3 regions of the Synechococcus sp. Minos11 genome follow, and region 1 is predicted to be linked to each of the others. Evidence: predicted binding sites of a transcription regulator. Region 1 holds the regulator's gene; each other region holds the start of a gene.
What was found. Region 1 encodes NtcA, which controls nitrogen genes in cyanobacteria. Its sites were predicted from a motif close to GTANCNNNNGNTAC; they were not measured.
Positions count from the first base shown of each region.

Region 2: SynMINOS11_RS12555 (molybdenum cofactor guanylyltransferase) is a predicted target of NtcA. The motif match lies at 3,258-3,271, and genes of this name have one in related genera.
Region 3: glnA (type I glutamate--ammonia ligase) is a predicted target of NtcA. The motif match lies at 6,089-6,102, and genes of this name have one in related genera.

Region 1 is NZ_CP047953.1:2,084,610-2,094,313, reverse strand. It holds gene SynMINOS11_RS11850 (quinone-dependent dihydroorotate dehydrogenase) at 1-1,114, shown strand, start outside; gene SynMINOS11_RS11845 (hypothetical protein) at 1,165-2,079, shown strand; gene SynMINOS11_RS11840 (PilN domain-containing protein) at 2,076-2,750, shown strand; gene SynMINOS11_RS11835 (hypothetical protein) at 2,747-3,451, shown strand; gene SynMINOS11_RS11830 (pentapeptide repeat-containing protein) at 3,399-4,175, opposite strand; gene cobD (threonine-phosphate decarboxylase CobD) at 4,232-5,323, shown strand; gene thyX (FAD-dependent thymidylate synthase) at 5,349-6,071, shown strand; gene dcd (dCTP deaminase) at 6,075-6,668, opposite strand; gene SynMINOS11_RS11810 (cob(I)yrinic acid a,c-diamide adenosyltransferase) at 6,662-7,204, opposite strand; gene ntcA (global nitrogen regulator NtcA) at 7,384-8,058, shown strand; gene SynMINOS11_RS11800 (DUF3084 domain-containing protein) at 8,121-9,245, shown strand; gene SynMINOS11_RS11795 (polyamine oxidase) at 9,242-9,667, shown strand; gene SynMINOS11_RS11790 (DUF3146 family protein) at 9,645-9,704, opposite strand, start outside.
Region 2 is NZ_CP047953.1:2,233,626-2,243,329, forward strand. It holds gene SynMINOS11_RS12545 (molybdopterin oxidoreductase family protein) at 1-1,511, opposite strand, end outside; gene SynMINOS11_RS12550 (NarK family nitrate/nitrite MFS transporter) at 1,577-3,136, opposite strand; gene SynMINOS11_RS12555 (molybdenum cofactor guanylyltransferase) at 3,346-3,915, shown strand; gene moaA (GTP 3',8-cyclase MoaA) at 3,912-4,964, shown strand; gene SynMINOS11_RS12565 (hypothetical protein) at 5,035-5,406, shown strand; gene hrpB (ATP-dependent helicase HrpB) at 5,364-7,883, opposite strand; gene SynMINOS11_RS12575 (sulfite exporter TauE/SafE family protein) at 7,887-8,600, opposite strand; gene moaB (molybdenum cofactor biosynthesis protein B) at 8,597-9,100, opposite strand; gene SynMINOS11_RS12585 (MoaD/ThiS family protein) at 9,138-9,386, shown strand; gene SynMINOS11_RS12590 (molybdenum cofactor biosynthesis protein MoaE) at 9,391-9,704, shown strand, end outside.
Region 3 is NZ_CP047953.1:1,178,463-1,188,166, reverse strand. It holds gene psb28 (photosystem II reaction center protein Psb28) at 1-223, opposite strand, end outside; gene mnmH (tRNA 2-selenouridine(34) synthase MnmH) at 251-1,270, opposite strand; gene SynMINOS11_RS06590 (GUN4 domain-containing protein) at 1,269-2,054, shown strand; gene SynMINOS11_RS06585 (ATP-binding protein) at 2,005-2,487, shown strand; gene SynMINOS11_RS06580 (DUF6439 family protein) at 2,484-2,747, opposite strand; gene SynMINOS11_RS06575 (hypothetical protein) at 2,792-3,037, shown strand; gene SynMINOS11_RS06570 (hypothetical protein) at 2,999-3,349, opposite strand; gene SynMINOS11_RS06565 (class I SAM-dependent methyltransferase) at 3,453-4,502, opposite strand; gene glnA (type I glutamate--ammonia ligase) at 4,610-6,028, opposite strand; gene SynMINOS11_RS06555 (allophycocyanin subunit beta) at 6,218-6,736, shown strand; gene SynMINOS11_RS06550 (pyridoxal-phosphate-dependent aminotransferase family protein) at 6,818-7,978, shown strand; gene SynMINOS11_RS06545 (nucleoside deaminase) at 7,923-8,417, opposite strand; gene SynMINOS11_RS06540 (pyridoxal-dependent decarboxylase) at 8,423-9,704, shown strand, end outside.

The DNA of each region.
Region 1 (9,704 bases):
CTCCGCTGATGACGGCGCCGATGCCGAGTGGATGAGCCAGTTCACGCTGAGCGCCCTCGGGCAGGCCAGCCGCTGGCGCGCTCTGCCGCCGGTGCGCGCGACTCTTGATGCCACAGCCAAAGCCTTGCAGCGTCACGACCCTCGCTTGGCCCAGACGGTGTTTGGTTGCCGCTTCGCCAATCCGGTGGGTTTGGCGGCTGGTTTCGATAAAAACGCCGTGGCGGCCGGCATCTGGCAGGCCTTTGGTTTTGGCTTTGCCGAACTCGGCACCATCACGGCCCAGGCGCAGCCGGGGAACCCCAAGCCGCGCCTCTTTCGCTTGGCCAAGGAGCAAGCGGCCCTCAACCGCATGGGCTTCAACAACAAAGGGGCGGCAGCGGTGCAGCGGATCCTGCAGGCCCAGGGCTTGCCGCCGGTCGGCGAGCGCCCTTTGGTGCTGGGTTTGAATTTGGGCAAATCCAAGGTCACACCGCTCGAGCACGCAGCGGATGACTACGCCAGCTCCCTGGAGGCCCTGGCTCCGCTGGCGGACTATGTGGTGATCAATGTGTCCTCACCCAACACTCCGGGATTGCGGGAGCTGCAGGATGAAACCCTGCTGCGCCAGCTGGTGGAGCGCTTGCGCGGTCAGAGCGGTTGCCCGCCGCTGTTGGTGAAAATTGCCCCGGATCTGGCCGATGAAGCGATCGATGCTCTGGCCCGGCTTGCCTATGCCGAGGGTCTGGCCGGCGTGATTGCCACCAACACCAGCCTGGATCGTTTGGGGCTGGAGCAGCGGCGCTTGCTGCAAACCGGCCGCACCTTGGCCGAAGAGGCGGGTGGCCTCAGTGGGGTGCCGTTGCGTGCTCGGGCCCTAGAGGTGCTCAGGCGCTTGCGCGTTAGCGCCGGCCCGCAGTTGCCTCTGATTGGTGTGGGAGGGATCGATAGCCCCCAGGCGGCCTGGGATCGCATTGCCGCAGGGGCCTCGTTGGTGCAGCTCTACACGGGCTGGATTTACCGCGGCCCGGAGTTGGTGCCCTGCATCCTCGATGGCCTGCTGCAACAGCTGGAGCACCACGGTTTGCCCACCATCGCTGCAGCGGTTGGTTGCGGTTTGCCCTGGCAGGAGGGCTAAGGGCGCTCTAGTTTCTGCCAAGTTGCCAGTGATGTGGCGTGTTCTCGGGAGTGACCGAGCAGCTGGCCCCCCTGCGTGAGCAACTGCTCAGGCCGCTGCGCATGGGCCGTGTTGCCCTCGCCATGGAGGCTGATGCGCTCACGCTGCTGGCGTATCAGACCATCGGTGGTCAGTTGCAGCTGCAGAGCTGGCAGCAAGCGCCACTGCCCAGTGGCGTTGTTGAGGCTGGCGTGCCTCTGCTCACCGAGGCCTTGGGTGATCTGATTGGTGATGTCCTGCTTCAAGGTGGTCTGCAGGCTCCGGGTGCTCGCGCCTTGTTGCCCCCAGAAGCTGTGGTGTTGCGCTCGCTGAAGCTGCCGGCCGGCCGGCAACCTGATGCTGAGATCATGCCGTGGCTGATGGGGCAAGAGGCTGCATTGGCCTTGCCCTTCCCGCTGGCTGAGGCGGCAGTCAGTTGGCAGCAGCGAGGCGATCACTGGCTGTTGGCCTGCCTACCCAATGAGCAGCTCGATCGCTGGATCGACACCTTCGCAATTGCTGGCCTTGATCTGCATGGCCTTGAGCCATCGGTGCTCGCTGTTGAGCGTCTATTGCCTGCGCCCCTACAGCAGCAGGATCAACAGCAATGGACCGGCAGCCTCGATGTGCGCGGGGAGTCTTGGCAGCTGCTGCTCTGGCGTGGAGCGGTGCCGCTGCGTCAGCTCAGCTTGGCGTCAGCCTCAGGGCTGGATGAACTCCAAGCTGTAATCGCTGAATTGGATGGTCAGCCGCCAACCCTGTGGGTGTTGGCTGACCCTGAGCTGACCCCACCGCTGGAGAGCTGGAGTCAGCAGGTGGGTTGCCGTATGGAGCGGATCGATGCCCTCAGCCAGGCCGCAGTGAGTGACGCCGAGGCCTGGGTGAGCCCTGCGCCTGCAGCGGTTGATCGTTTGATCGGCTTGGCCCTGGGGGGACAGCCCCGATGACCCTTGATCTGCTCGAGCAGCGGCGCGCCCAGTTGGGGGTCCCGGCTGATCGCATGATTGCCGTGCGGCCACTGCTGATTCGTGGTGGCGTGGTCGGATTGGCCTGCGTCGGTGTGGTCGCCCTGGCTGGCGTGTGGCTGAGCTGGCGCCAGTCCCAGCTGCAGCAGCAGGTCAGCCAGTTGCAGCCAACGGCCTCGGCCAGTGAAGCGTTGGGTCAACAAGCCGAGGGGGTGGGGCGCCAAGCGCAGCGTCTGAAAGCCGCTAACACGCAGTTAGCCGAAGCCTTGGTCTCGGTTCCCTCCAGTTCGGCTTGGCTCACGGCCTTGGCCCAAGAGGTGCCAGCCGGGCTGCAGCTCACCAGTGCGGTTAGTGAAGATCGCCTGCTCAAGCTGGAGGGCGAAGCCACCGATCCCAATGGCTTTGTTCGGATCAATGGGTTGCAGTTGGGGCTGCAGCAGTCGCCGCTGTTTGTGCCATCCAGCATTCAGGTGCAAGAGGCCAAGCGCAGGGATGCCGGCCAAGCTGAGCCATCAAGCAGCATTCGCTTTCGCCTGGAAGCGCAGTTCGGCAGCAGGATCCCGTTGCTCGATGGGGCGCAGTTGCAGGCCCTGCAGGCCCAAGGCATGGCCTACCGGTTAGCGGTGATTGAACAGTTGGGGGTGCTGCCATGACGAACTTTCAGGCCCAACCGCCGAGCCGCTTCGGCATCACGCCAGAGCGCCTGGTGTTGGTGTTGCCGGCCCTGGCGGGAGGCTTAGTGGCCGCAGGACTGGCGTTGGCATGGCTGTTGCCCGCTTGGCAGCGCAACGGAGCTCTTGACCAGCAACGCCAGTTGCTCAAGAGCCAAGGAGAGGCATTGGCAGCCAACCGTGCCCGGCTAGGCCGCTCGCGCCAGGGCCTGCAACAGGCTGAGGCTGATCAGCGCAAGCTGCTGCAGATCGTGGCGGGCACCGATCAGCTCGACACCCTGCTGGCCCAATTGGCGGTGGAAGCGGCTGCTGCTGGCGTCACGCTTGAGAGCTATGAGCCTCAGGTGCCGCCGCCAGCGCCCAGCTCCAAGCGCAGCAACACCAAAGGCAACGAGGCGCCCCCAAGTGATCCTTTGCTCGTTGATGGCGCGCTGGTCAAACGCGAGCAGCTGGTGATGGCCTCCGGGGCATTCCCACAACTGCTGGTCTTTTTGCGCCGCATCGAGAGTCTTTCGCCCTTAGCGGTGCTCAGGGATCTGAATCTCTCGCACCCGGCCCCGGCTGGAGATGGTGAGGATTCGGCCGAGCCCACTGTCCTCAAGTTCAACTTGAGCGTTTACAGCCGCGCCCCTAAAGAAGACCTGGCCCCATCAACTTCAGGGCGTAAGGAGCCAGCTGCTTAAACAGTCCTGCCGCACCGCCCAAGATCGCGCTGCCCCAGCCATTGCCATTGGGCTTTTTGGGGTTGTCGCGCAGCTGCTGGGCCGCCTTGTCCAGCTGATCGGCTAGATCGTCGTTGCCTCCTTGGCGGTAGAGACGGCCGGCCTGCTGCAGATCCGCAGCGGCCTCCAGCTCACGGCCCTGTTCGCCGCGGGAGATGCCGCGGGCGAGCCAGCTGATGGCGGCTTGGGGTCGCCGGCCGATGGCGGCACTAAAGCGCTGTTCTGCTTCTGGATGACGACCTTTCAGCGCCTCTTCCACGCCACTGTTGTGGAGATCGGCATAGCTATTGGCCCCTGTTGGAACCCCTTGCGCTCCTTGCCAGTGGCTCGTGCTGAGGGCGCCAGGATCCAACTTGGCGCCAGTCAGATCGCTTTGGCGTAGGTCACTGCCGCTGAGTTGGGCACCGCGCAGATCAGCCCGGCTGAGGTCGGCTCCCAGCAACACCGCCTGGCGCAAATCGGCATTCCGCAGATCGGCTCCGCGCAGCGTCGCCCGGCTCAAGTTGGCTCCCTGCAGTTGGGCCTGTTGCAACTGTGCGCCGCTGAGCTCGGCGTGCACCAAATCGGCATTGTTGAGCTCGCAGCCTTGGCAGCTCTTGTCTTCCAGGAGCTGCTGAAGATCCTGCAGCTCGGCTGCGGCGATGGGTGTTGCCAGCAGCAACAGGGTGGCCAGGGGCCGCAGCATGGGGGTTGTGTTGCTGCTCCGTTTTATCGGTCCTAGAGCTGGGTCACCATGGGGCGATGGCACAAGTTCCGCCACGCCATGGCGGCAACCTGCAGCAAGCAGCGTTGCGCCTGGGCTGCGCCCCAGAGCAGGTGTTGGATTTCAGCGCCTCGTTGGTGCCCTTTGCGCCACCGGCAGCCGTTCGGCGCAGCCTGCGCCAGGCCCTGGCTCTGCAGGTGTATCCCGATCGCAGCTACAGCGCCTTGCGCCAGGCCATCGCCCTGAGGCATCAGGTGCCTGCTGATGCAGTGCTCCCCGGCAATGGGGCCGCTGAGTTGTTCACCTGGGCTGCCAGAGATGCTGCCGCCTTGGGGCTGAATCATTTGCCGGCTCCTGGATTTGCCGATTACGAGCGCGCCTTGCGTTGTTGGGGAGGCCGCTGGCAGCACGAGCATCTGCAGCTCCCCCATCAACAAGTAGGCCCACAAGAGCTACCCGAGGCGTTTCGATCGCAGTTGGCCCACTTGCAGGGGCCCCTGTGGCTCACCAATCCCCATAACCCAACCGGTCAGCTCTGGAGCCAGGAGTCGTTGCTGGCGTTGTTGGAGCGCGTGCCGCTGTTGGTCGTTGATGAGGCTTTTTTGCCTCTGGTGCCTGGTGGTGAGCAGCACTCCTTAGTGCAGCTGGCTAGCCAGCACCCTCGCCTGGTGGTGATTCGCAGCCTCACCAAGCTGTTTGGAATCGCTGGGCTGCGCCTGGGCTACGCCATTGCTGAGCCCCAGCGTCTGCAGCGCTGGAGCCAGTGGCGCGATCCTTGGCCCGTCAATGGCTTGGCCGCCGCCGCCGGTGAACGGTTGATGGCCGATGCCGCTTGGACCAAAAAGGTGCAGGCCTGGGTCGCGACAGAACGGCCCTGGTTGGTTGATCAATTGGTGCGGCGTGGTTGGCAGGTGAGCCCCAGCAGTTGCAATTTCCTGTTGGTGCAGCGCGGCCACGCGTTGGAGAACTGGCGCCAAAGGCTTGAGCAGCAGCACCGCATCTTGGTGCGCGATTGCCGCAGCTTTATTGGCCTCGATGAGCGTTGGTGGCGTCTGGCCCTGCTGGACCGGCGCCGGAACCGGCGATTGCTGCGCGCTCTTGATCAGGTGCAAGCGACCGATCGCGCTTAAGGTCCCTGCCAGAACGTGCCATGGCATGGACCGCTTCCGGGTTGATTTAATCGCTGCCACTCCGAATCCTCAGCGCTGCATTTACGCGGCGATGCACCAGGACTATTCCGAGGGCTATGTGGTGGCCGATCAAGCCCAGTGGCCTGATGAGGCAAGGGCTGGTGAGGTTTGCGTCAAGCGCCTGCTCTCTGGCGAGCGCGGCCATTACGGACCGCTGGAGCATGCGCAGATCGTTTTGAACGTGGGTTGGTTCCCCCATTCGGTGATGCAACAGGCCCGCACCCACCGGGTCGGCGTCAGCTTTGATGTGCAATCGATGCGCTACACCGGCGATCGGATCTGCCGTGCCGCCAAAGGTGAGCTGGATCTTGAAGAGGTGTTCTACCTGCGCCCCGTTGGCAGCTACAGCGATCGCCAGGGCAAGAAGTACCAATACACCAAGGAGGAACGGGGTAAAGACCTCGAGCACTGCCGCCGCTCAGCGGAGCGGTATGCCGAAATGCTGGAAGCGGGCTTTGCCGAAGAGCATGCCCGCGGCATCTTGCCGTTCGATTATCGCCAGCATTTTGTGGTGAGCTTCACGCTCAGGGCGTTCCTGCATTTCATGGATCTACGCGCCAAGCTCGACGCCCAAGAAGAGATTCGCCAGATGTGCGATCTGATGTGGCCCCACATGGTGCAGTGGGCCCCTGAGATCGCCGCTTGGTATGAGAAAAGTCGTCTTCACAAGGCGCGCTTGGCGCCCTGAGAATCAGATCCGAGCCAAGGTGACGCGTTCGGGTTGGTGCTGGTATTTGCCGGAGCGGTCTTTGTAGGTGGTGTCGCAGGGATCACCTTCAAAGAACAGCAGCTGGCAGATGCCCTCGTTGGCATAGATGCGGCAGTCAGCACCTGAGCTGTTGCTGAACTCCAAGGTGAGATGCCCTTCCCAGCCGGCTTCAGCTGGGGTGGTGTTCACAATGATGCCGAGGCGGGCATAGGTGCTCTTGCCCAGGCAAATCACGGTGATGTTCTCGGGCACCTTCATCTTTTCCAAGGCAACACCGAGCCCATAGGAATGGGCCGGGAGGATGAAGTAGCTGCCGTCCTCGTCACTCTGCATGGGAGCGGGCTCAAGGTTGGCGGGGTTAAACCGCTTGGGGTTCATCACCGTGCCAGGCACATGGCGGAAGATCAGAAATTCCTGGGGCGATAGGCGCAGGTCGTAGCCATAGGACGAGCAACCAAAGCTGAGCACTGCGCTGCTGCGGTTCTCAGGATCGAGATGGCGCACCAAGGTGGGCTGGAAGGGTTCCAGGAGCCCATGCTCAGCTTGTTCGTTGATCCAGCGATCGTTCTTCAGCATCGGTCGCGGCGCAGTTCGGTGACTTGATCGGCCATTGCCATTACAGGCTCCGGCACGGCAGGTCCGGTCAGGATCACATCCATTCGCCCCGGACGGGTCTGCAGGGTGCTGATCACAGCATTGGCATCCAGTAAGCCGTAGTCCAACGCGAGCCCGAGCTCATCAAGAACCACAAGATCGGGCGCTTCTTCCAGGATTTGACGCTGGGTTTCTTGCCACAGCTCCTGCACGGCTTGCTTGTCGTCTGCGCTGTGGTCGGCCTGCAGGCAGCTCGTCACAGCAGGGCGCAGCCAAGTGAGGCGCCCACACATCTGCACCGGTTGATGGGGGCCTTGATCAACGCCGCCGCGCAGGAATTGGCAGATCAGCACGCGGCTGCCGAGGCCCGCGGAGCGCAGGGCTTCGCTGAACACGCTGGCAAAACTGCCGCGAAAGCTGGCGGTGTGGACCTGCAGCAGGCCTTCGGGCTCGCGAACCACCAGCCGCAAGGGTGCTGTGGACGGCCTGTGGTGGCGTTCAGCAACGCGGCTGAGCATGGGCCGTCTAAAGCGGGGTGCTCCTGAATGTAGCGGCGAAAAATCACGAATCAAGTGTCTGGCACCACCAGTAGTGTGAATGTCTGTACTACAGCTGATCGCGACCAGGCCGGACGGTGTTCATTGCTACAAGCACTGTCAAGCCGGCTCTTTACCTTCCTTGAACCGGTACGCGCTTCATGGTCAGCGTTTCGCCAGCGCCCAACCCCCAGCCCACCTTGCAAGAGGTGATGCGCTCGCTTGCTGGCAGTGCTGCTGAGTCGGTTGAACGCGGCAAGACAATCTTTTTCCCAGGCGATCCCGCCGAGCGCATGTATCTGCTGCGCCGCGGGGCTGTGCGCCTGTCCCGCGTCTACGAATCTGGTGAAGAGATCACCGTGGCGCTGTTGCGGGAGAACAGCATTTTTGGCGTTCTGTCGCTTTTAACCGGCCAAAAGTCTGATCGCTTTTATCACTCGGTTGCCTTCACGCGCGTTGAGATGCTCAGCGCTCCGGCCAGCTCCGTGCGCCGGGCCATTGAGCAGGACGCGCGGGTTGGTCTGCTGCTCTTGCAGGGTCTGTCCTCGCGAATCCTGCAGACCGAAACCATGATCGAAACGCTCACCCACCGCGACATGTCATCGCGCTTGGTGAGTTTTTTGCTGGTGCTTTGCCGCGACTTTGGCGTGCCTTCCAGTCAGGGCATCACCATTGATTTGAAGCTCTCGCATCAGGCGATCGCTGAAGCGATTGGCTCCACGCGGGTCACGATCACCCGTTTGCTGGGTGATTTGCGCTCCGCTGGTTTGCTGGAAATTGAGCGCAAGCGCATCACCGTGTTTGACCCCATTGCGTTGGCCAAACGGTTCAGCTGACCGTTGCTTGAAACGCTCGCCTCAGGCCTCGGCGATACTGACCCCACTGTTCTTCTGGCGCTGTGAGCGGCTGGCTGCTGATCCTGGCCGTTCTGGTGCTCGGAGGAGTGCTGTCGACTCTTGGCGACCGCCTTGGTAGCCGCATCGGGAAAGCGCGGCTGAGCTTGTTTCAGATGAGGCCACGCCGCACGGCTGTGGTGATCACGGTGCTCACAGGCAGCTTGATTAGTGCCCTCACCCTCGGGTTGATGGTGGCCGTTAGTGAACGTCTGCGCGTGGGTCTTTTTCAGCTTGATGAGCTGGAAACGCGTTTGCGTTCATCACGCAAGTCGCTGCAGCTGAGCCTCAAACAGCTCGATCAAAATCAAGCGGAACTGGCCCAGGCGCGCTCGGATCGGGCTGCGGCCGAGCAACAGCTGGCTCCTTTAAAAAAGCAGCGCCAGGAGCTAGAGGCTGAGCGCGACCGGCTGGGCCAAGACGTGGCGGCCCGCGATGAGGAGCTGCGCCAGTTGCAGCAACGCACCCGCCGCAGCCAGCAGGAATTGCGCCAGCTGGAGCGCAACGTTTTGGATTTGCGCAGCGGTGATGTGGTGCTCAGCACCGGGCAGCCGCTCACCATGGCCAAGGTGGCGATCCCCAAGCCTGAGTTGGCGCGCCAAGCCACTGAAGATGTCTTGCGTCAGGCCAATGTGCAGGCTTATCAGCGGGTTCTCCCTGGCCAAAAGCCTGAGCAGCAACTGCTGTTGATCCCCCGCAGTGAGGTGATCAAGGTGGAGAAGGCCTTGCGCAGCGGTGGCCCCTGGGTGATCAGCATTCACTCGGCTGGCAATGTGCTGCGTGGTGAGAAGCAGGTGCTGGCTTTTGCTGATGTGCGCCGCAGCCGGCAGGTGCTGGAAGCCGGTCAAGTGCTGGCCAGCCTCAGCTTGGACCCTGAGCAAAGCTCTCAAAAACAAGTGTTTGCGCGGCTCAATCTGCTCTTGGCTGCGGCCCGCAATGAAAGCCAGCGCAATGGTGCGCTGAACCCACGGCTGCAGGTGGATCAAGACGCCCTCAACGCTTTGGCCGCCCAGTTGGTGGAGCGCGAAGGCAATCAACCGGTGCGCTTGGAGGTGGTGGCTGCGCGCGATAGCGACAGCCTCGATCCCATTGCCGTAACAGTGCGCGCCAAGGGTTTGGCTCCTCCATGAGCGGCGGCTGGGCAGCGCTGGATCCTGGACGTCAGAAGTGTGGCTTGGTGCGCACCGATGCCAGTGGAGCTGAGCTGGTTGATCTGTTGATCTGTTCCCCTAGGGAGGCCTGGGATTGGTTGCAGCACTGGCAACACCAAGCCCCCTTGCAAGGTGTGGTGCTCGGCGATGGCACCGCCAGTGGCCCATGGCAGCAGGCCTTGGCTGAGCTTGAGCCGGCTGTGCCGGTGGTGTTGCAGCCGGAGGCGGGCAGCACCTTGGCGGCGCGTGAGCGTTATTGGCAGTTGTTGCCTGCCCGGGGCTGGCAGCGGCTACTGCCCCGCGGCCTGCGGTTGCCGCCCAGGCCCGTGGATGATTTGGCGGCCATGGTGTTGCTCGAGGCCCACCTGGGGGCGCGCTTTAAAAGGCTGCCCGCACCGTGAAGCAGTAATCACCGCCGGCTTCCAGCGCGTAGTCGCT
Region 2 (9,704 bases), 150 kb from region 1:
CCGAGCCGGCGACCGAGCTCAGCGAACACTTGCCAATCGGCGCGGCTCTCGCCATGGGGTTGGCGGAAGGCCGGGCAATAGGTGATGCGCCGCTCTGAATTGGTCATCGCTCCGGCTTTCTCGCTCCATTGCGCCGCTGGCAACAGCAAGTGGGCGTAGTGGGAGGTTTCGGTATCGGCGTAGGCGTCACTGACCACCACCAAAGGGCAGTTGCGCAGCGCTGCCTTAAGCCGGTCCAACTCCGGCATGCTCACCAAGGGGTTGGTGGCCGCCACCCACCAAAGATCAAGCTCACCACGCTCCATCGCCTCCACCTGCTCGCCAGCAGCCAAGCCAGGTTGAGCCGCAATCGATCCAAGCTGAAAGCCCCAGGCCCGCTCAACCTCAGCGCGGTGGTCGGCATTGCCCACCAGCCGATAACCGGGCAGCAGATGGGCCAAGCCGCCGGCTTCGCGGCCACCCATGGCGTTGGGTTGGCCGGTCAAGGAAAACGGTCCAGCTCCGGCATGGCCGATCTGACCGGTGAGCAGATGCAGGTTGATTAAACCGCCAACGACTGCCGTGCCCTCACGGCGCTGGTTGACGCCCATCGACCACAAACTCAGAACCGCTGGCTTGCGGCACCACAACCGGGCCACCGCCCTGAGTTGCTTTTCAGTGATGCCGCAGGCCTCAGCAACCCGCCGCGGTGTCCAGGACTCCACCGCCTGAGAGAACGCTGCAAAGCCCTCGGTGGCCTCATCAATGAAGTCGGCATTGAAGCCAGCATCTTTGAGGATCAAGCGCGCCAATCCGTGCAGCAACATCAGGTCTGTCCCTGGTGCAATCGCCAAGTGATGGTCGGCGATCTTGGCTGTTTCCGTCGCCCTTGGATCCACCACCACAATCGTGAGGCCCTTGGGATCTTTCTTTTTGCGCTTCAACAAACGCTGAAACAACACTGGATGGCATTCCGCGGTGTTGGTGCCAATCAGAAAGGCCACCGAACAGTGATCGAGATCCTCGTAACAACACGGCGGGCCATCAGAACCAAGGCTGCGGGTGTAACCAGCCACCGCTGAACTCATGCACAAGCGCGAGTTGGCATCGAAATTGTTGGAACCAATGGCGCCTTTGAAAAGCTTCTGCGCCAGGTAATAGTCCTCGGTGTGGAACTGGCCGGAGCCATACATCGCAATCGCCCCAGGACCTTTGCTCGCCAGGGTGCTGCGGATGCGTCCCGCCAAGAGATCAAACGCGTTGTCCCAGGTGATGGGCTCGAACGGGTCCTCCATTGAGGAGCGATACAGGGGCTGACTGAGTCGTCCACCCGCCAAGGTCTCGCCAACCGTGGCCCCTTTGATGCAGACCTGGCCCTGACTTGAGGGATGGGCACGATCACCACGGGCGGACCACATGGGATGGCCCTCGCCATCACGACGAACGGGCCGGCCCGGTTGCGCGGGAGGCAGCAATTCCAAACCGCAGCCAACACCGCAGTAAGGACACTGACTGGTCACCGAATCAGCCACGGCAAGCGCTTTTAAAAAACAAAAAGCCCAGGATCTTTCGACCCTGGGCAGGAACTAGCAACTGCTTAGGAAGCAGGCTGAACTTGAGCAGCCTCACCTTCATGCAGTTCCGCAAAGGAACCCTTCGGCTCTTTGAGGAAGAAGAAGCAGAAGAAGGCCACAACCAGACCAGCCACGCCGAGCACCTGGAAGAAGGCACTGTTGGAAGAAGCGATGATGTCAGCTGTGGGCTCAGCGCCACCACCCATCCACATGGGCAGCAAGCTGAAGATGGTGAGGTAGGTCACTGCGCCAACGTTGCCGTAGGCGCCCACCAAACCAGCCACCTGGCCGGTGACGCGACGCTTCACAAGAGGCACCAAAGCAAAGGTGGCTCCTTCACCCGCCTGCACAAAGAAGGACGCCAGCATCGTGATCAGCACAGCAACAGCAATGCCGGTGGAACCGGTGAAGGTGCCGGGCTTGATCATGCTCATGATCAGATAACCAACACCTAAGCCGAAGGTGAGGAAGCCCATGGTGTTTTTACGGGAACCCAGGCGATCGGAGATCAAGCCACCAGCAGGGCGAGCGACCAGATTCACAAAAGCAAAGCAAGAGGCCAGGATTCCAGCAGTGGCCTTGGGCAGGTCAAAGGTGGTTTCAAAGAAGGTGGGAAGCATCGAGACCACCGCCAGCTCAGAGCCAAAGTTGACGATGTAAGTGAGCTCAAGGATCGCCACTTGTTTGAACTCGTAGCGGTCTTCCTTGGGGTATTCCTTGGTGCCCATGATCAGCTCACGGTTGGTGCGAACGATCCCCCAGGTCTGGAAGGCAAACCACACCAAAACTGCCAAGAGAGCCAACGGATAGGTGGAAGCGTTGAGGAATCCAACCTTCTGAAGGCGCCAGCAGAGAACACAAAGAATGGCCGCAAAAGGCACGTTCATGCCAAGCAAACCCCAGAAATCACGCATGGAAGTGACTTCAAGACCAGCTGTTTTTTCCGGACGCTGATACACCTTTCCAGGCGGAGTATCACTAACGTTGAAGTAATAAATGACGCCATAAACAGCCGAAATAATGCCGGTTAGGGCAATGGCACCACGCCAGTTCAAGACCGCACCGGTGGGCAGCTCAAAACCACCCGAGAAGGACAGCCAACCGGCCACACCAACCAGAGCTAAAGCGGAGAAAGCGGAGCCAAAGTTGCCCCAACCGCCATAGATACCCTCAGCCAAACCGATTTCTTTGGGCGGGAACCATTCGGCCACCATGCGGATACCGATCACAAAGCCGGCGCCAACGATGGAAAGCAGCAGGCGAGACACCACCAACTGATTGAAATCCTGCGCGGACGCAAACATCAAGCAGGGGATGACCGAAAACACCAGCAAGGTGGAGTAGGTCAGCCGTGGACCGAATTTGTCGAGAAGCATCCCGATCAGCACGCGCGCCGGGATGGTGAGCGCAACGTTGCAGATCGCCACGGTGCGGATTTGGCCAACAGTCAAACCCAGGTCAGCCTTCACCGTGGTGGCGAGGGGAGCCAGGTTAAACCAAACAACAAACGTTAGAAAAAAGGCGAACCAGGTGAGATGCAGCGTGCGATATCTCCCCTGGAACGACCAAAGGTCGCCAAGCATGAGAGTCAAGGTGAATAAACAGACCCTGAGCTCAAAATGGAATGCTCGGGCAGCGGATTTAGGGCGTTACCAAAACAAGTCGCCCACCCCGCTATTGGATCAGCTTGTAGGCCTCTTAAAAGTACTTAATGATACAAAGTAAACATCAAGTGGTTCATGCAGAACGTTTTCACCGGGATCCGCGAAGTGTTGATCATCAAACTGTTGTAATGACTACCAAAATTGCACTAAAGGCCGTTGTTCTCAGCGGTGGGGCCAGCCGGCGCATGGGCCGGGATAAGGCCTTGCTTCCCCATGCCGCTGGCGGCACCTGGTTGGAGCACATCACGGACCTGCTCAACAGCTTGGATCTACCGGTGCTGGTGCTCACCATCCACCGCAGCCATGAACAGCTGCTGCAAACAAGCCAAGGGGTGAGCGTGCAGCGCGATGCCACACCAGGAGCAGGCCCGCTTCAAGCCATTGCACCGGTGTTTCCTGCCGATCAGCAGCAAGCCCTGCTGGTTGCACCAGTGGACATGCCGGAACTGCAAGCTGATGGCTTACGACAACTCATCAGCAGCTGGCAGCAGCAACCCAGTGCAGCAGCTGTGGCCCACGACGGCGAACGCCTGCAGCCCCTGCTGGGTATTTATCCGGGGGGAAGCAAACAACGCCAATCCATGCTGGAAACACTCGCCGCCGGTCACAACAGTTGGATGGCCTGGCTCAACCAAATCGACTACCGAGCCGTGAGCCTGCCGCCAGGGCAACTGCGCAACTGCAATCGACCCCAATGACAACTCCAGGGCGATTGATGGATCAACACCACAGGCCATTGGGTGTGCTGCGGCTGTCGCTGACGGCCCGCTGCAACCTGTCTTGCCCGTACTGCCAGCCCGATGGCGGCGAAGACACGCGCCTCGCATTGCACCAACGGCTGCAACTGATCCGTGCTTGCTGCGAGCTGGGCTTGACCACCCTGCGGCTCACCGGGGGAGAACCGCTACTCGCCCCTGAATTGGATGAGCTGCTGCTGGCGATTCAGCAGGGCCGCAACAGCCGCCACGACCCGTTGCAGCAGCTGCAGGAGGTGGCCCTGACCACCAATGGCACGCTGCTTAACGGCTGCCGAGCCGAGCAACTCAAACGAGCGGGCCTCGATCGCATCACCATCAGCCTCGATGGGGCTACCGGGGCCAGCGTGAGCCGCATGGCCGGCCTGCAAGGGGGCGAGCGCCATGGCGAGCAGATGCTGCAACGCGTGCTGCAAGGCATTGCTGCGGCCAAAGCCGCTGGCTTTCACGCCGAATCCGGTGCCATCAAGCTCAACAGCGTCATCCAACGCGGCCACAACGACGATCAACTGCTTCCCCTGGCCGAATTGGCGCGCCAGCAGAACGTGGAGCTGCGGCTGATCGAATACATGGATGTGGGAAACCGCAACGGCTGGTCAGCAGCTGAGGTGGTGCCCGCCAGCGAACTCCTCAGCCAACTGCAACAGCGTTGGCCACTGGAACCGTTAGGGCGGCCCCAACACGGCACCGCCAGCCGCTGGCGTTACCGCGATGGGGCAGGACACATCGCTGCAGTGGCTTCAATAAGCCAACCGTTCTGCCGCGACTGCAACCGCCTGCGGGTCACCGCTGAAGGCATGGCCTACACCTGCCTGTTTGCCGAGCAGGGCCATGATCTGCGCCCATTCCTTGGGACAGACAGCAGCACTGACGAACTTCAAGCCGCTCTAAAGGCCATCTGGCAGCAGCGCACCGATCGCTACAGCGAAGAGCGCGAGCAACGCCAAGGGGAAATCAGACAGCCAGCGGAGATGGCTTATTTAGGCGGCTGAAGGATTTAGGTGAGAACACCGATGCCAATTGGCGCCTGAGCCGATCAAGCTGTAGCAAAAGATACGGTTGATGCTTCCCTCCTCCCTTTGCCGCGGCAGCAGCACCTCCCAGCAACGCAAGGAACAGCAACTGGTCATGCGGCTCTGCAAAGACATTGCCCGCGCCCAATTTGTCTTTGCCAATCCCAAGCGCAGCAAGCGGCTTTGGGATGAAGCAGCCGCCCTCGAGATCGAGCCGGATCGTTTGCTGCACCTCCTCTATGGGGGAGTGGATCTCGACGATCCTGCTGATTTGATCGCTGCCGACGAGCTCTATTTGAGTCAGCGCCAGGGCTATCGCCGCAGCCCCTGGGTCAGCCGCATCTTCCCAACAAGGCGCCGCCAGCCTTCACGGCCGGCTCAAGCCTGCGTCGGATCCTCCGGCCAGCGGTGCTTGGGATAACGACCCCGCAGGTCTTTGCGCACCAGCGGGTAACCCTGCTGCCAAAAACTCTCCAAATCTCGGGTCACAGCAGCCGGGCGGCCAGCCGGTGAGAGCAAATGCACCAGCACGGCATGGCGGCCACCCGCCAGACGGGGCGTCTGCTGCAGGCCAAAAAAGTCTTGGAGCCGGCTGCTGAGCACCGGCTCTTCTCCGCTGTAGTCAATGCGGCCATGGCGGCCACTGGGCAAGGTCCAACGCAACGGGGCCAACGCATCGAGTTGGCTGCGGGCACGCCAATCCAAGCGATCCAGCAAGGCCCCCTGCAGATCAATGGCCTGCAGCTGCGCCGCGCTGCGTACGCCCTCCAAGTGCGGGCCAAGCCACAGCTCCAGCTCAGCCAGCAGGCTCGCCTCATCCACCGCTGGCCACAGCTCAGGATCGAGCTGATGCAGAAAAGCCAGCCGGCCGCGCAACTGCAGCTGTGCTGGCGTCCAGCCGAGCCACTGCAAACCGCGGCGCTGCAGCTGCTCCAGCAGCACGGCCTGCACAGCCGCTGAATCCGGCTGAGGCTGGGGGGCATCACTAAGCAGCAACGCACCCAGGCGGCGCTGCCGGCAGGCCATCACCTGCTGGCGTTCGTCGTCCCACTCCACAACATCGTCATCGAGGAGCTGTTCGGGCTGCAACAACTCCAAGGCCGCGCGGGGCAGCGGTGCTGCCAACCAGATGCGGGCCTGACGCCGGTCGCCATCGAGATGGGCCGCCACCAAGGCTTCGCTGGCGGCCAGGGGATCCTGCGGCTCCAGAGCTGCGCCGCGGCCAGAGCTAAGCACCATCACGCCAGGGCGCTCCTGAGCCCGCGGCAACGCCAAACGGTCGGGATAGGCCAAGGCCAACACAATCCCTACCCACGCAGCCCAGCCCTCTGGCAGCAAAGGAACACTTTTGGGCAAACGCAGCTGACGGCGGAGTTGCAGCGCCAGCTGGCGGATGGGTGCAATCGCGCCAGCTCGGCCTCGCTGCTCCAGCAGATCAAGCCGCAGGCAAAGGTCGGCACCAACAGCGTCTTGGCGCAAGGGATCCCGTTCGCCAAGCAGCGCCGCCATCACACAGGCCAAGGCCTGGCGCTGCTCGGCTGACAACCGCGGCAGCTTCAACGCAGTGGCCGGCAGCTGAAGATCAGCGGCGCGCAACACCATCGCCCCCAAGCGCGGGTGCAAGCCCAAAGCCGCCATCGCTCGGCCGCGGGGGGTGGGTTGGCCATTGGGCTGCAAGGCGCCCAACTCCTGCAACAACACCCGGGCCTGCTGCAGAGGACCTGAAGGCGGCGGATCAAGAAACGCCAACTCCTCCCCCTCAGCTGAGCCCCAAAGGGCCAACTCCAATGCCAATGGAGCGGGATCACTGCTGAGAATTTCAGGCTGCGGTTGCAGCGGCCGGCGCTGTTGATCCACAGCAGTCCACAGCCGCCAGCAAACACCTGGCCCCAGGCGACCCGCGCGGCCGCGGCGCTGATCGGCTTGGGCCACGGCTGCTTTTTCGGTCAACAACCGCGCCAAACCGGTGCTGGGGTCAAACCGCGACACCCGGCTCCAGCCCGCATCAATCACCACCTCAATGCCATCGATGGTGAGGCTGCTTTCCGCCAGGGCCGTGGCCAGCACCACCTTGCGGCGACCTGGCGCCGCGGCGGCCACCGCCGCGTCCTGGGCGCGCGCATCGAGATCACCAAACAGGGGCGTGAGCTCCACGTCTGCCGGCAGGGCGTCCTGCAGCTGCTCCATCAGACGACGGATCTCCGCCTGACCAGGCAGAAACACCAAAACGCTGCCCTGCTGCGTTGCCAAGGCCTCCCGGATCGCCGGGCGCACCTGATCCGCAATCGCTCGCGGACTGGGTTGATCCGGTGCTGGCCGCTCGGCATAGATGGTTTCCACCGGGAAAGCACGGCCCTCACTGCTGAGCACCGGAGCGTTATCGAGCAACCGCGCCAATGGCTCGGCATCGAGGGTGGCTGACATCGCCACCACAGCGAGATCGGGCACCAGCAGCTGGCGGGCCTGCCAGGTGAGCGCCAAGGCCAGATCACTACCAATGCCCCGCTCATGCACTTCATCGAACAGAACCGCACTGACGCCGCTCAGGGCTGGGTCCTCTTGCAACAGGCGCAAAAAGAGCCCATCGGTCACCAACTCCACGCGGGTGTTGGGACCAACGCAGCTATCGAGCCGCACGCGATAGCCCACCGTTTCACCAACGGCTTCCCCCAGGCTGCGGGCCATCTGGCGCGCAGCCAACTTGGCGGCCAAGCGCCGCGGTTCCAGCACCAGCACCCGGCCTTGGCTCCAAGGCTCAGCCGCGGCCAAGGCCAACGGCACTCGCGTGGTTTTGCCCGCTCCAGGCGGGGCCTGCAGCACCAGCCGGCCATGGACGCGCAACGTCTCCAGCAGCTGCGGCAACAACGGCTCAATCGGCAGCGAAGCAGAAGAAGCCATGGCTCAACCCAGCAGCAACTTGCTGCCCGCAAACCCGGTGACTAGGGCCAGCAAACGGCGAATGGTGGGAACGGCCCAGCGATGACTACCCACGTAGGCACCGGCGCCACCAGCTAGCAGCACGATCAGCAACCACGCCCATGGCACAGCCGGCAGCGGTTGGCCTGAGCGCCAAAAACCCAAGAGCCCTGCGATCGAGTTCATCAAGATGAACACCGCCGATGCCGCCGCGGCTTGGCGGGTGCCGCACCAGCGCCGCAACACCATCCAAGGGCTCAGAAACACACCACCTCCAGTGCCGGTCAGGCCAGCCATGAACCCCAAACCACCACCGGTGGCTAGCAGGCTGAAGCGATCGGGAGGAGCGAGCTGCTCGGGATCCTGCGGACGCAGCAGAAAACGAACGCCGGCCGACAGCAGCACCACGCCCAACAGCACCCGCAAACCTCGGGTTGGCACATCCAGCCATCCCCCCAAAAAAGCCGCTGGCAGCGCCAGGGGCAGCAGCGGCCAAAACTGTCGCCACTGCAGATGACCAGCACGCCAAAACTGCCAACTTCCCAAGCTCGCCACCACCACGTTGAGCAGCAAAGCCGTGGGCCGGATCTGCTCAGGGGCGAGGCCGGCCAACGCAAACACAGCGATGTAACCGGTGGCACCGGCATGGCCAACAGCGCCATAGAGAAACGCCACCACCGCCAGCGACAAGGCGATCACGACGGTTCCCGCAGGCGGGGCAACAGCTGCACCAAATTGCAGGGGCGGGTGTCTGGATTCAGCTGAGCTGCAATCAAACGCTCCCAGGCCGTGGTCACCGCATCGAGGGAACCCGGCAACACAAAAATGATCGTGCCGTTGGCTGTCCCCGCCAAACAACGGCTTTGCAAGCTGCTGGTGCCGATGGTCTCGAAGGACAGGACCCGGAACAGCTCACCAAAGCCATCAATGGTTTTATCCAGCAGCGGAGCCACCGCTTCTGGCGTGCCATCGCGACCGGTGAGCCCGGTGCCACCTGAGCTGATCACCACCTGCACCGCTCGATCAGCAATCCAAGCGCTCAATACCGCCCGAATCGCATAACGGTCATCGGGCACCAGCTCGCGCTCCTGCAACTGATGGCCTGCGGCGAGTAGGGCCTGCTGCAGGGCATCGCCGCTGGAATCGTCGGCCAAGCTGCGCGTATCGGACACCGTCAGCAGTGCGATTGCAAGTCCCATCGCCAAGGGGTGCTTTACCCATTCCTAGGCTGCCGTGATGCAGCAAAGCTCAGGCAGCATCACTGTGCGGTTGTTTGCCGCTCTGCGTGAACAGGCTGGCTGGGACCAGCGATCATGGCCGCTCACCAGTGGCGCCGATGCCCTAAGCGTGTGGCAAGCCTTGGGCTTTGGAGACGCCATTCCCGACGGCACACGCGTCGCGATCAATCAAGAATTTGAAAGTCCGCGCCAACAGCTCCAACAAGGCGATGAGCTGGCCTTCCTGCCGCCGATCAGTGGTGGCTGACGCCATGGCCAGCAGCATCCCGATCGATGTGGCGCTCTGCAGCAACGCTTTCGAGCCACTGGCTGAGTTGCAGCAATGGCCGCACCACCAGAGCAACGCGGCCACCGGTATTTTCATTGGCCGCATGCGCAGCCAAGGCAGCAGCGCTGAGGAGCTCGAAGCCATGCAGCTGGAGCACTATCCCGGCATGACCGAACGCCAGCTGCAGCACTTAGCCAGCGATGCAGCCGCTAGCCACGGCGTACGCGCCGTGCTGATTCGCCATCGCATTGGCCGGGTGACACCCAATCAAACCCTGGTGCTGGTGGCCGTGAGCGC
Region 3 (9,704 bases), 910 kb from region 1:
CGCCGTTGACAAAGCGCGCGTTGACATCGCGGCTGGTCAGTTCGCCTTCCTCATCGACCATGAACATGCCGGTGATGTCGCCCATGGTTTCCGGGGCCAAGGCTTGAGGCTCCTCAAACACAAACTTGGCCTGGCCGGTCATCCCATCGCGCGAGCGGGTCAGCTTGATGTCGGGAATAACGGGCTCGTCAACGCCACGGAAAAACTGAATGGCTGCGCCCATCGCTGACTGCCCCGAAAGAGGGAGAGCTTACGCAGATTTCAGCTGCAATAGCTGGTGTGCCACGGCAGACGCACTTAAGCCCTCCACCGCCAACCTGGTGATGGGAGTGGAGCGCCGATTCAGCTCATAGCTGTAGCAGCGGTCGTAGTAATCAAGAATCACCGCGCAAGCGCTGCTGAGATCTCCAGATCGGATGCTGTCGGTGGCGTCTTTCGTTCGTTGCGGTCCAAGTCGCCGTTGTAATCGCTGGGTGGCTTCCAGCAATCCTCCATGGGCTTCGGCGCCGTAGAGGGCCACCAGCGCATCAATCCGTTCCTTCTGCGGCCGCTCCAACACCACCACAGGTGCCTGCTGCATTTGCTGCCAGAGCCCGTTGGGTAGGCGGCAACGGCCGATTTGAACGCTTTCGGCCTCAAGCCACAGAGGCGCTTGGCCTTCTAGAGCCACCAGCGCCACAGCGAGCTCGTTTTCAAACATCTCCGTGCTGGGTTGTTCAGGCTGCCCCAGCCCGCCAAAGCTGCTGCCGCGGTGATGCGCCAGCCCCTCGAGATCCACCATGGCCCCGCCCTGCTGGGCTAGGGCCAACAAAACGTCGGTTTTTCCGCTGCCGGTGCCGCCTCCGAGCAGTTGAACCGGCCAGGGCCTCTCGAATTGGCCGAGTACCCAGCGGCGAAAGCTCTTGTAGCCGCCCTCGAGCACCACGACATCGATATCCAGGGTGGAGGCCAGCCAGGCGACGCTGCCGCTGCGCATGCCGCCGCGCCAGCAGTAGATGCGCAAGGAACCGGGACCTTGCTGGGCGATCTGCTGCAGCTTGTGGCCCATGGCAGCGAGCTGGGGACCCACCAGTTCCAATCCCCGTTGGATGGCCTGCTGACGACCTTTTTGCTTGTACAGGGTGCCCACCTCAGCGCGCCCCTCGTCATCAAAAAGGGGCAGATTCACAGCGCCAGGCCAGTGCGCTTTGGTGAATTCACTGGGGCTGCGCACATCCACCAGAGCACCGGGTGAATGCATCAAGCTGTCGATGGCAAGCCGGTTGGTCATGGCTGCACTGCGATACTGGCGACTGGCCCCATCCGCCATGTTGTCTGGTTCACCCTCATCTGCTGCTTCCGGAGGTTCGGAGCAGGCCGTTGTTGAACCGGCCGCACTGTTGCAAGAGTTCCTCAAAGGCAATAGCCGCCAGCGACAGCGGCTCTGGAAGACATTGCCGGCCCAGGCGCCTGAACTGGTCGAGTCGATCTGGGATCTGCTGACCAACCAGAGCCGCCAGCCCGACGATTGGGCCATTGGCAGTTTGCTGCGCCTGCTGGCCGCTGATCCCGATCAGCTCGCCAAGCTGCAAACCACCTACCCCGTCGGTTGGCTTGTTGCCCCTGGGATTGGTGCTGACCGCTGCGCAGAACTGCAGTGTTGCCTGATGTGCGGTGAGCTGGAAGAGGCCGACCGCCTCACCACAGCCCAGTTGCGCGCCTTGGCCGGGCCAGCGGCCGAAGAGCGTGGATACGTGTACTTCAGTGAAGTGCCTGGCATGCCCATTGCTGAGCTCGCCCACCTCGATTCCCTCTGGTGGTTCTACAGCGGTGGCCGCTATGGATTCCGCATTCAACGCCAGAAGATTGAACGCTTGCGTTGGCGCTGGGAGCAGCTCTGGCCCCAAATCGGCTGGAAGAACGAAGGATCCTGGACCCGTTATCCCGGTGCCTTCACCTGGAGCCATGACGCCCCGGAGGGGCATATGCCCCTGGTCAATCAATTGCGTGGGGTGCGCCTGATGGATGCCTATCTCCGCCATCCAGCTATCGACCAAGCCCTCGAGGCTCCATAAGATCAGAACTCGGGAACCAGGCGGCAGGAACGTGCTCTTGAACCTGACAAAGCGATGTCGCTGGTTTGAGTTCATCACCCCATCCACCTTGGCTTTGCAGCCCTTGCTGGAGCTGCTGCTGCAGCCAGCGGCCAATGAGCATCGGGAATTGCTTCAGCTGGGCTTGCAGGAGGCGCTGGTCAACGCTGTGCGCCATGGCAACGGCAACGATCCAGCCAAGCTTGTGCGCATTCGCCGCATCCACAGTCCGCAGTGGTTGATTTGGCAAGTGCAAGATCAAGGCCCTGGGCTGCAGCCTGAGCAGCGTTTGGCCTTACTGCCGGATGAATTGGACGCCATCTCCGGTCGTGGGCTGTTTTTGATGCATCAATGCTTCGACGATGTGCGCTGGAGTCCGCGCGGTAATCGCGTGCAACTGGCGAAGCGGCGTTAGGACGAGCGCCTGCCGTGATCTGGGCAGCCGGGGTCCCGTTGCTCCCGCTGGATCCAACGCTGCGCACTCTCCAGCAAGGCCACCACATCCCCATCCGCCTGGGCGCCATTGCGCAGCAGCAGCAATAGCGCTGCTGAGAGCTGCTCAGCAGCGCGCCGGTGACGGTCGCTTTTGAGGCGATGCCAATCCCGTTCCTTGATGGCGAGATGGCGTTGCAAGGTTTCGGCCAGCTGCACCTGGTCTTCGCTGAGCCCTTGCATGGAGAACTGGCAACAATGGGAATTGTCCTGCTTGGAAGCACGCCGTGCCCCGTCCGCTGCGCTGGATGCATCACCTCAGCCCAGTGCTGCAAATCAGTTTGGCCAAAGCGGAACGCCAACCATCGGTTGCCGGGCGCCGACAACAGCAACGCCAACGGCTTCTTTTAGAGCTGCTCAGCTCGGCTGAGCTTCCCCTCACCGGTGGGGATGGTCGCTTCTGGCGTGCTTTGCGCTGGGGAGGTGCTGGATTGCTACTGGGACAGGCCCTGCATCACTTCCTCCCGCGGTGAGATGGCGGGCTCCAGCTGCTGAGCGCTGCGGATCAAGTTGTCCTGCAGCGTCAGCTCTTCGCCGCGTTCAACATCAAGCACGGTGTTGAGCAGATGCATCGGGCCACGCTTCCAGGCATTGCGCAGCGACCGCCGCAGCCTGTCTTCTTCGAGCACCAAGCGATCGGCTGCTTCGGTGGGGGATTCGCCCTGGACAATCACAGCCCGCAGGCAAACCCCGAAGCCATAGGCCTCAATCGTCGGTTGTCCCCCTTGCAGAACGGTCTGGAAGGTCCAACCTTCGAGCCATCGCACCCGAAATGGGTTAGTCATCAACGGCCCCTGTTACAGCCCCATTGGAGCTAAGAATCGTTCAAGTTACAACTTTCTTCCACTTTATGTTGCGATCTGAATATCTACCGCATATAGGTTTATATCAACCAGATTTACGAGCTGTCCAAACTCTCGTCATAAAATAAGATTTGGCTTCAATGACCTCAAAGCCACTGCGCTGCAGCCTTTCTGGAATGTTATCGGCAATGTAATCGCGGTAATAAGGCTCATGGAAAACGCGCCTGAAGTTCTCCATCACGGCGCCAAATGTAGGGCTGTCATCCAGCTGAATCGAATCCGCTAGCACCAGCACACCACCGGGCTCCAGCACGCGCCAAGCCTCATCCAGCACCTTTTGGCGGGCCTCACCAGGAAGCTCATGGAACAGGAACACACAGGTCGCCGCCTGCATCACCTCGTTGGCGAAGGGAAGCTCCTCACCATTGCCTTGGACCAGCTGCGGTAATTCGCCAGGAATCTCTGACAGCCAACGGCTGGCTTGACGCAGGTAGGAGGAGGAGAGATCCAGGCCCACCAACTGCGCTTTCGGCAACGCTCCCCGCAGCTGGCGCAAGGTGCGACCGGTGCCGGTGGCAATGTCCAGCACGCGAATGGCATCGTCACGACGGCCACCCAGCTGATTGATCAATGGGCGGATTAGGCGACGCCGCATCGCATCAGCAGTGCCATTGAACAGAATTTCCACCTGCAGGTCATACAGCTCTGCTGAGCGATCACTCAGGTAGCCATCGGTTTGGTGGTGGAAGTTTTGGAGGTAATAGTCCGGGTAATCCTTGGGGTTGATCTCCACCGGTAGATCGGTCACATCCCGCCGCGTGCGGCGCTGCCAGATGGAGGGCAGATCCAGCCAGACCAGGGGGTATCGAACAGCCCAATCGAGCCAGGGAGCGTCAAACAGCAACGAAGTGGGATAGAGACCCTGCTGCGCTTCTTTCCAATCCAGCTCCAGCAGCTCGTTCATGCTGCTGCGCAGCTCCCCCAACATTTCGGGGGGCACAGGCACTGTGCTGGCGCTGGCCTGGGGAGCGACCAGATCCATCAGGCGAGTGCTCACCTCTTTATGGGCCAAACCCAGCAGGCTTTTGCCCTGCTGCATGGTTTGGTACGCCAGCTTGGTGACGGGGTCGCTCATGGCCCTTTCTGGGGATCACCCATTTCAACCGATCCAGACTAAAAACGTGGCCTAGACACAAAAAAAGGGGGCCCTTCGGCCCCCTTGGGATGAAACGTCGCCAGTGATCAGGCGTCGTAGTACATGGTGAACTCGTGGGGATGCGGGCGCTGACGGAGTTGCTGGACTTCCTCGTACTTGAGATCAATCCAGTTCTCGATGAAGTCTTCAGTGAAGACGCCACCGGCCAGCAGGTAGTCCTTATCGGCATCGAGAGCCTGCAGGGCCCCATTGAGGGATGAGGGCACTGTGGAGATCTTGGCCAGTTGCTCGGCGGGCAGTTCGAACAGGTCGACGTCGGTGCCGTCACCGGGATCGATCTGATTCTTGATGCCGTCGAGGCCAGCCATGAGCATGGCGCTGAAGGCCAGATAAGGGTTGGCCAGGGCATCGCCGGAGCGGAACTCCAGGCGCTTGGCTTTCGGGCTGGGGCCGGTGAGTGGGATCCGCACAGCAGCGGAGCGGTTGCCCTGGGAATACACCAGGTTCACCGGGGCCTCAAAACCGGGCACCAGGCGCTTGTAGCTGTTGGTGGTGGGGTTGGTGAAGGCAAGGAAGCTGGGGGCGTGCTTGAGCAGGCCGCCGATGTACCAGCGGGCGGTTTGGGACAGGTTGGCGTAGGTGCCCTCACCGAAGAACAAGGGCTGGCCACCTTTCCACAGGCTCTGGTGCACGTGCATGCCGCTGCCGTTATCGGCAAAGACAGGCTTTGGCATGAACGTGGCGGTGCGGCCGTATTTACGGGCCACGTTGCGCACGACGTACTTGTAAATCATCACGTTGTCCGCCGCGCTGATCAGATCGGCGAACTTCATGCCGAGCTCGTGTTGGGCGGTGGCCACCTCGTGGTGGTGCTTCTCAATAGGGATTCCCAGGTTGGCCATGGTGAGCAGCATTTCGCTGCGCATGTCCTGCATGGTGTCGTTGGGGGCGACGGGGAAGTACCCCTCTTTCAGCTGGATCTTGTAGGCCAGGTTGCCGCCTTCTTCTTGGCGGGCACTGTTCCAGGGAGCCTCAACTGAATCGCAGCTGTAGAAGCTGCTGCCGTTGCCGGAGTTGTAGCGGACGTCATCAAAGATGAAGAATTCTGGCTCGGGGCCAAAGAAGGCGGTGTCAGCCAGGCCGGTGCTTGCCAGGTGATTGATGGCCTTCTGGGCCAAGGCACGGGGGCAGCGCTCATAGGGCTGGCCGCTGCGGGGCTCCTGAATCGAGCAGATCAGGCTGAGGGTTTTTTCGCCATAGAACGGATCGACCCAGGCGGTGCTGGCATCGGGCACCATCGCCATGTCGGATTCGTTGATGGCCTTCCAGCCGCGGATGGAGGAGCCGTCAAAGGCCAGGCCTTCGGTGAAGGATTCCTCTTCAACGAGGTCCTTGTGCACAGTCAGGTGCTGCCACTTGCCATGGACGTCGGCAAATTTCAGATCAATGAGTTCGATTCCTTCGTCCTTGATCTGGCGAAGGATGTCCTGCGGTGTCTTGGCCATGGACGACGTAGTGGACGAAGAGCAGAAAGCTGAACGTACGGAGCACTTTGGACCCTCTGTGTATCAGCTGATACAAAAAAACGGACCTTCCGTTCAGGTGACGGTTTCTGTCAAATCGTGGGAATCCAATTGGGAACTGGCTTTGCGCTGGTTCAGAAGTGCTAGTTTCCGCCCACTACCCAGGGATGCATGCAGGACGCAGTCACCGGTCTGATCGGTCGCTACGACCAGCAGGGTCGCTATCTCGATCGCTTGGCGATTGAGCAGATCGATGCCTACTTCGTGGAGGCTGACCTTCGCTTGGCGGCTGTTGCGTTGATCAATCGCGAAGCGGCAGAGATTGTTCGCGAGGCCAGTCAGCGCCTCTGGCTTGCCGATCCGGAATTGTTGTTGCCCGGCGGCAATGCCTACACGACCCGCCGTTTGGCGGCCTGCTTGCGCGACCTCGACTATTTCCTTCGTTATGCCTCCTACGCCTTGGTGGCGGCTGATTGGAAAATGCTGGATGAGCGGGTCTTGAACGGACTCAACGACACCTATAAGAGTCTCGGTGTTCCGACAGGCCCCACGGCACGGGGCATCTTGCTGCTTTCTGAGGTGGTGCAAGAAATGCTCTCTGCTGAGGGCGTGCAGTCGGCCGACGTGGTTCGTGCTCCCTTTGAGCACATGGCCAGGGCCTTGGCGGAAACGAATATCAGCGGTCGCTGATTCCGACTCCACGAACTTCTAACCTCTGCACATCAAACCTTTTCTCGTCACGTGACTGTCTCGTCGCTTTCTTCCGCAGCACTGTCCGTGAACGAGGCTCATCGTCTGCGCCTGGATCCCATCGCAACGCCTGATCGGTTGCTGCTTGGTCCCGGTCCTTCCAATGCTGATCCGCGGGTTCTGCAAGCCATCGCGAGGCCTCCGCTCAGTCACCTTGATCCGCTCTATCTCGAGCTGATGAATGAGGTGCAGGAAATGCTGCGCTACGCCTGGCAAACCGATAACCGCTTCACCATTCCCGTGAGCGGAACCGGCAGTGCCGCCATGGAGGCCACCATCGCCAACACCGTGGAACCCGGCGAAACGGTGGTTGTCGGCGTGATCGGTTATTTCGGCAAGCGCCTGGTCGACATGTGCGGCCGCTACGGGGCCAAGGTCGTTGAGGTGTCGGCTCCTTGGGGTGAAGCCCTCAGCCTTGACACCCTCACCCAAGCGGTGGAGCAGCACAAGCCTGCTGTGCTGGCCTTGGTCCACGCTGAAACCTCCACCGGCGTTCAGCAGCCCCTCGATGGCATCGGTGATCTCTGCCGCGCCCACGACTGCCTCTTGCTGCTCGACACCGTCACCTCTTTAGGGGGTGTTCCGCTGAAACTGGATGAGGCCAAGGTTGATCTGGCCTACAGCTGCAGCCAAAAGGGTCTGAGCTGTCCTCCAGGACTGGGTCCTTTCACAATGGGTCCTCGGGCGGAGGAAAAGCTGGATCGCCGCAGCGGCAAGGTGCCCAACTGGTACCTGGACATGTCAGGTCTGAAGTCCTATTGGGGCAGCCAGCGCACTTATCACCACACGGCGCCGGTGAATATGAACTATGGATTGCGCGAAGCGCTTCGGCTGCTGTGTGAGGAAGGTTTGGAAAATTCCTGGGCCCGCCACCGCCGCAACAGCGAGGAGCTGTGGGCTGGTTTGGAGCGCATGGGTCTTGAGCTGCACGTGCCCCTCTCCCACAGGCTTCCCACCCTCACCACTGTGAAGATCCCTGATGGTGTCGATGGCAAAGCCTTCGCGACCCATCTGCTGAACAAGCACGGCGTTGAGATCGGTAATGGCCTTGGTGATCTGGCTGGTCGCGTCTGGCGTGTTGGCCTGATGGGCACCAATTCCAAGCCTGAAAACGTTGAGCGCCTGCTCAACCTGTTGGATCTTGAGCTGCCAGCTTTCCGTCAGGGTTCCGCTGCTGCCTAAACCAGGCCTGTAGCTGTTCACGGCAGGCTTCGCCGCGCACACCGCCGATCACCTCCATGTGGTGATGGGCAGAAGCATCGGTGCTGAGATTCAGGCATCCGCCCAGAGCCCCGCGCTTGGGATCCGATGCGCCGAACACCACGCGGCCCATGCGCGCCTGGACCAAGGCGCCCGCACACATTGGGCACGGCTCAAGGGTGACCAGCAGGGTGTGCTGATTGAATCGCCAGTCACGGCGCAAGCTGCTGGCTTGGCGGAGAGCCACAAGCTCCGCATGCCCGAGGGGATCTTGTGCAGCCTCGCGTCGGTTGCTGCCCCAGCCAATGGCTCGACCGCGTGGATCGAGCACGACCGCCGCCACAGGCACTTCGCCCCGCTGCCCCGCCTTGGCGGCCAGCCGCAGCAGGCGATCCATCCACGACTGATAGAGGGTTTCCATCAGCAGTGAGAATGACCCATCAACGGACGCGCTGCTTGCAGGTCCTTTCCAGCCCATTTCCAGAGGGTCTCCCCCTGTTCCCTGGCCCTGGGGCGGTGGATCCCAAGCTGCAAGCGGTGTTGAAGCACAGCGTTGAGTTGCTTTGTCGTTGGTATGGGGACTCCCATCAGCATGGTCCTCGCCCCCATCTGAGTTTGGTGCCTGGGGCTGCACCGCTTGAGCAAGGGCGCTCTCCGGACGCCTTGCTCGACGATTTGCGCACGGTGATGGCGGGCGCCTTCCGGCCCAACCATCCCGGCGCCTTGGCCCACTTGGATCCGCCGCCGTTGGCGATCTCGGTGGTGGCTGATTTGGTGGCCTCAGGCCTCAACAACAATCTGCTCGCCGAAGAGCTCTCGCCTTCGCTCACCCGCTTGGAGCGGCAATTGTGCCGCTGGCTTGCTGATCGCATTGGGCTCGGCCCTGACGCCGGTGGTGTTCCTGCCAGTGGCGGCAGCCTCAGCAACCTGATGGCGCTGGTGTGTGCCCGCAAGCAAGCCGGCCTGCAGACCAGAACGGATGCGGTGGTGTTGGCCGGCTCTGCAGTCCATGTGTCGTTTCTCAAGGCCCTAACGGTGATGGGCTTGCCGCCTGAGGCCCTGCGCACGCTGCCGCTGGATCAAGCCGGGCGCCTTTGCCCTGACACGCTGCGGCAGGCTCTGCAGCTGGCCCAACAGCAAGGGCGGCCTGTGCTGGCCGTGGTGGGTGTAGCTGGCACCACCATCCAAGGGGCCATCGATCCGCTTGCGGAGCTTGGCGCGCTCTGCCGTGAGTTCGGCGTGTGGTTTCACGTGGATGCGGCCATCGGCGGGGTTTGCGGCCTCAGTGATCAGCACCGCTGGCGGGTGGCTGGCTTAGAGCTAGCCGATTCGGTTTGCCTCAATCCCCAAAAGCTCCTGGGAATCAGCAAACCCTCCTCGGTGTTGTTGGTCCGCCGCAGCGAGAGTCTCGCCGACACCTTCTCCACAGCGCTGCCCTACATGGAGGAAACGGCGAGTCCCCAAGGTGGTGATTTGGGTTTGCAGGGCACCCGAGGCGCTGAGGTTTTAAAGCTCTGGCTGGGGTTGCAGCATCTCGGCCTGGAGGGCATTGATGCGGTGATTTCTGCTGCTCTTGAGCGCCGCCAGTGCCTGTTGCAGTTGCTGGAGCCACTGCAGCTCACGCTGCTCCCTGGCGATCTGCACCTGCTGAGCTTCCGCCATGCCTCGCTTGCTGGCGAGGCGGCCATGGGCTGGCGGGATCGCGTCC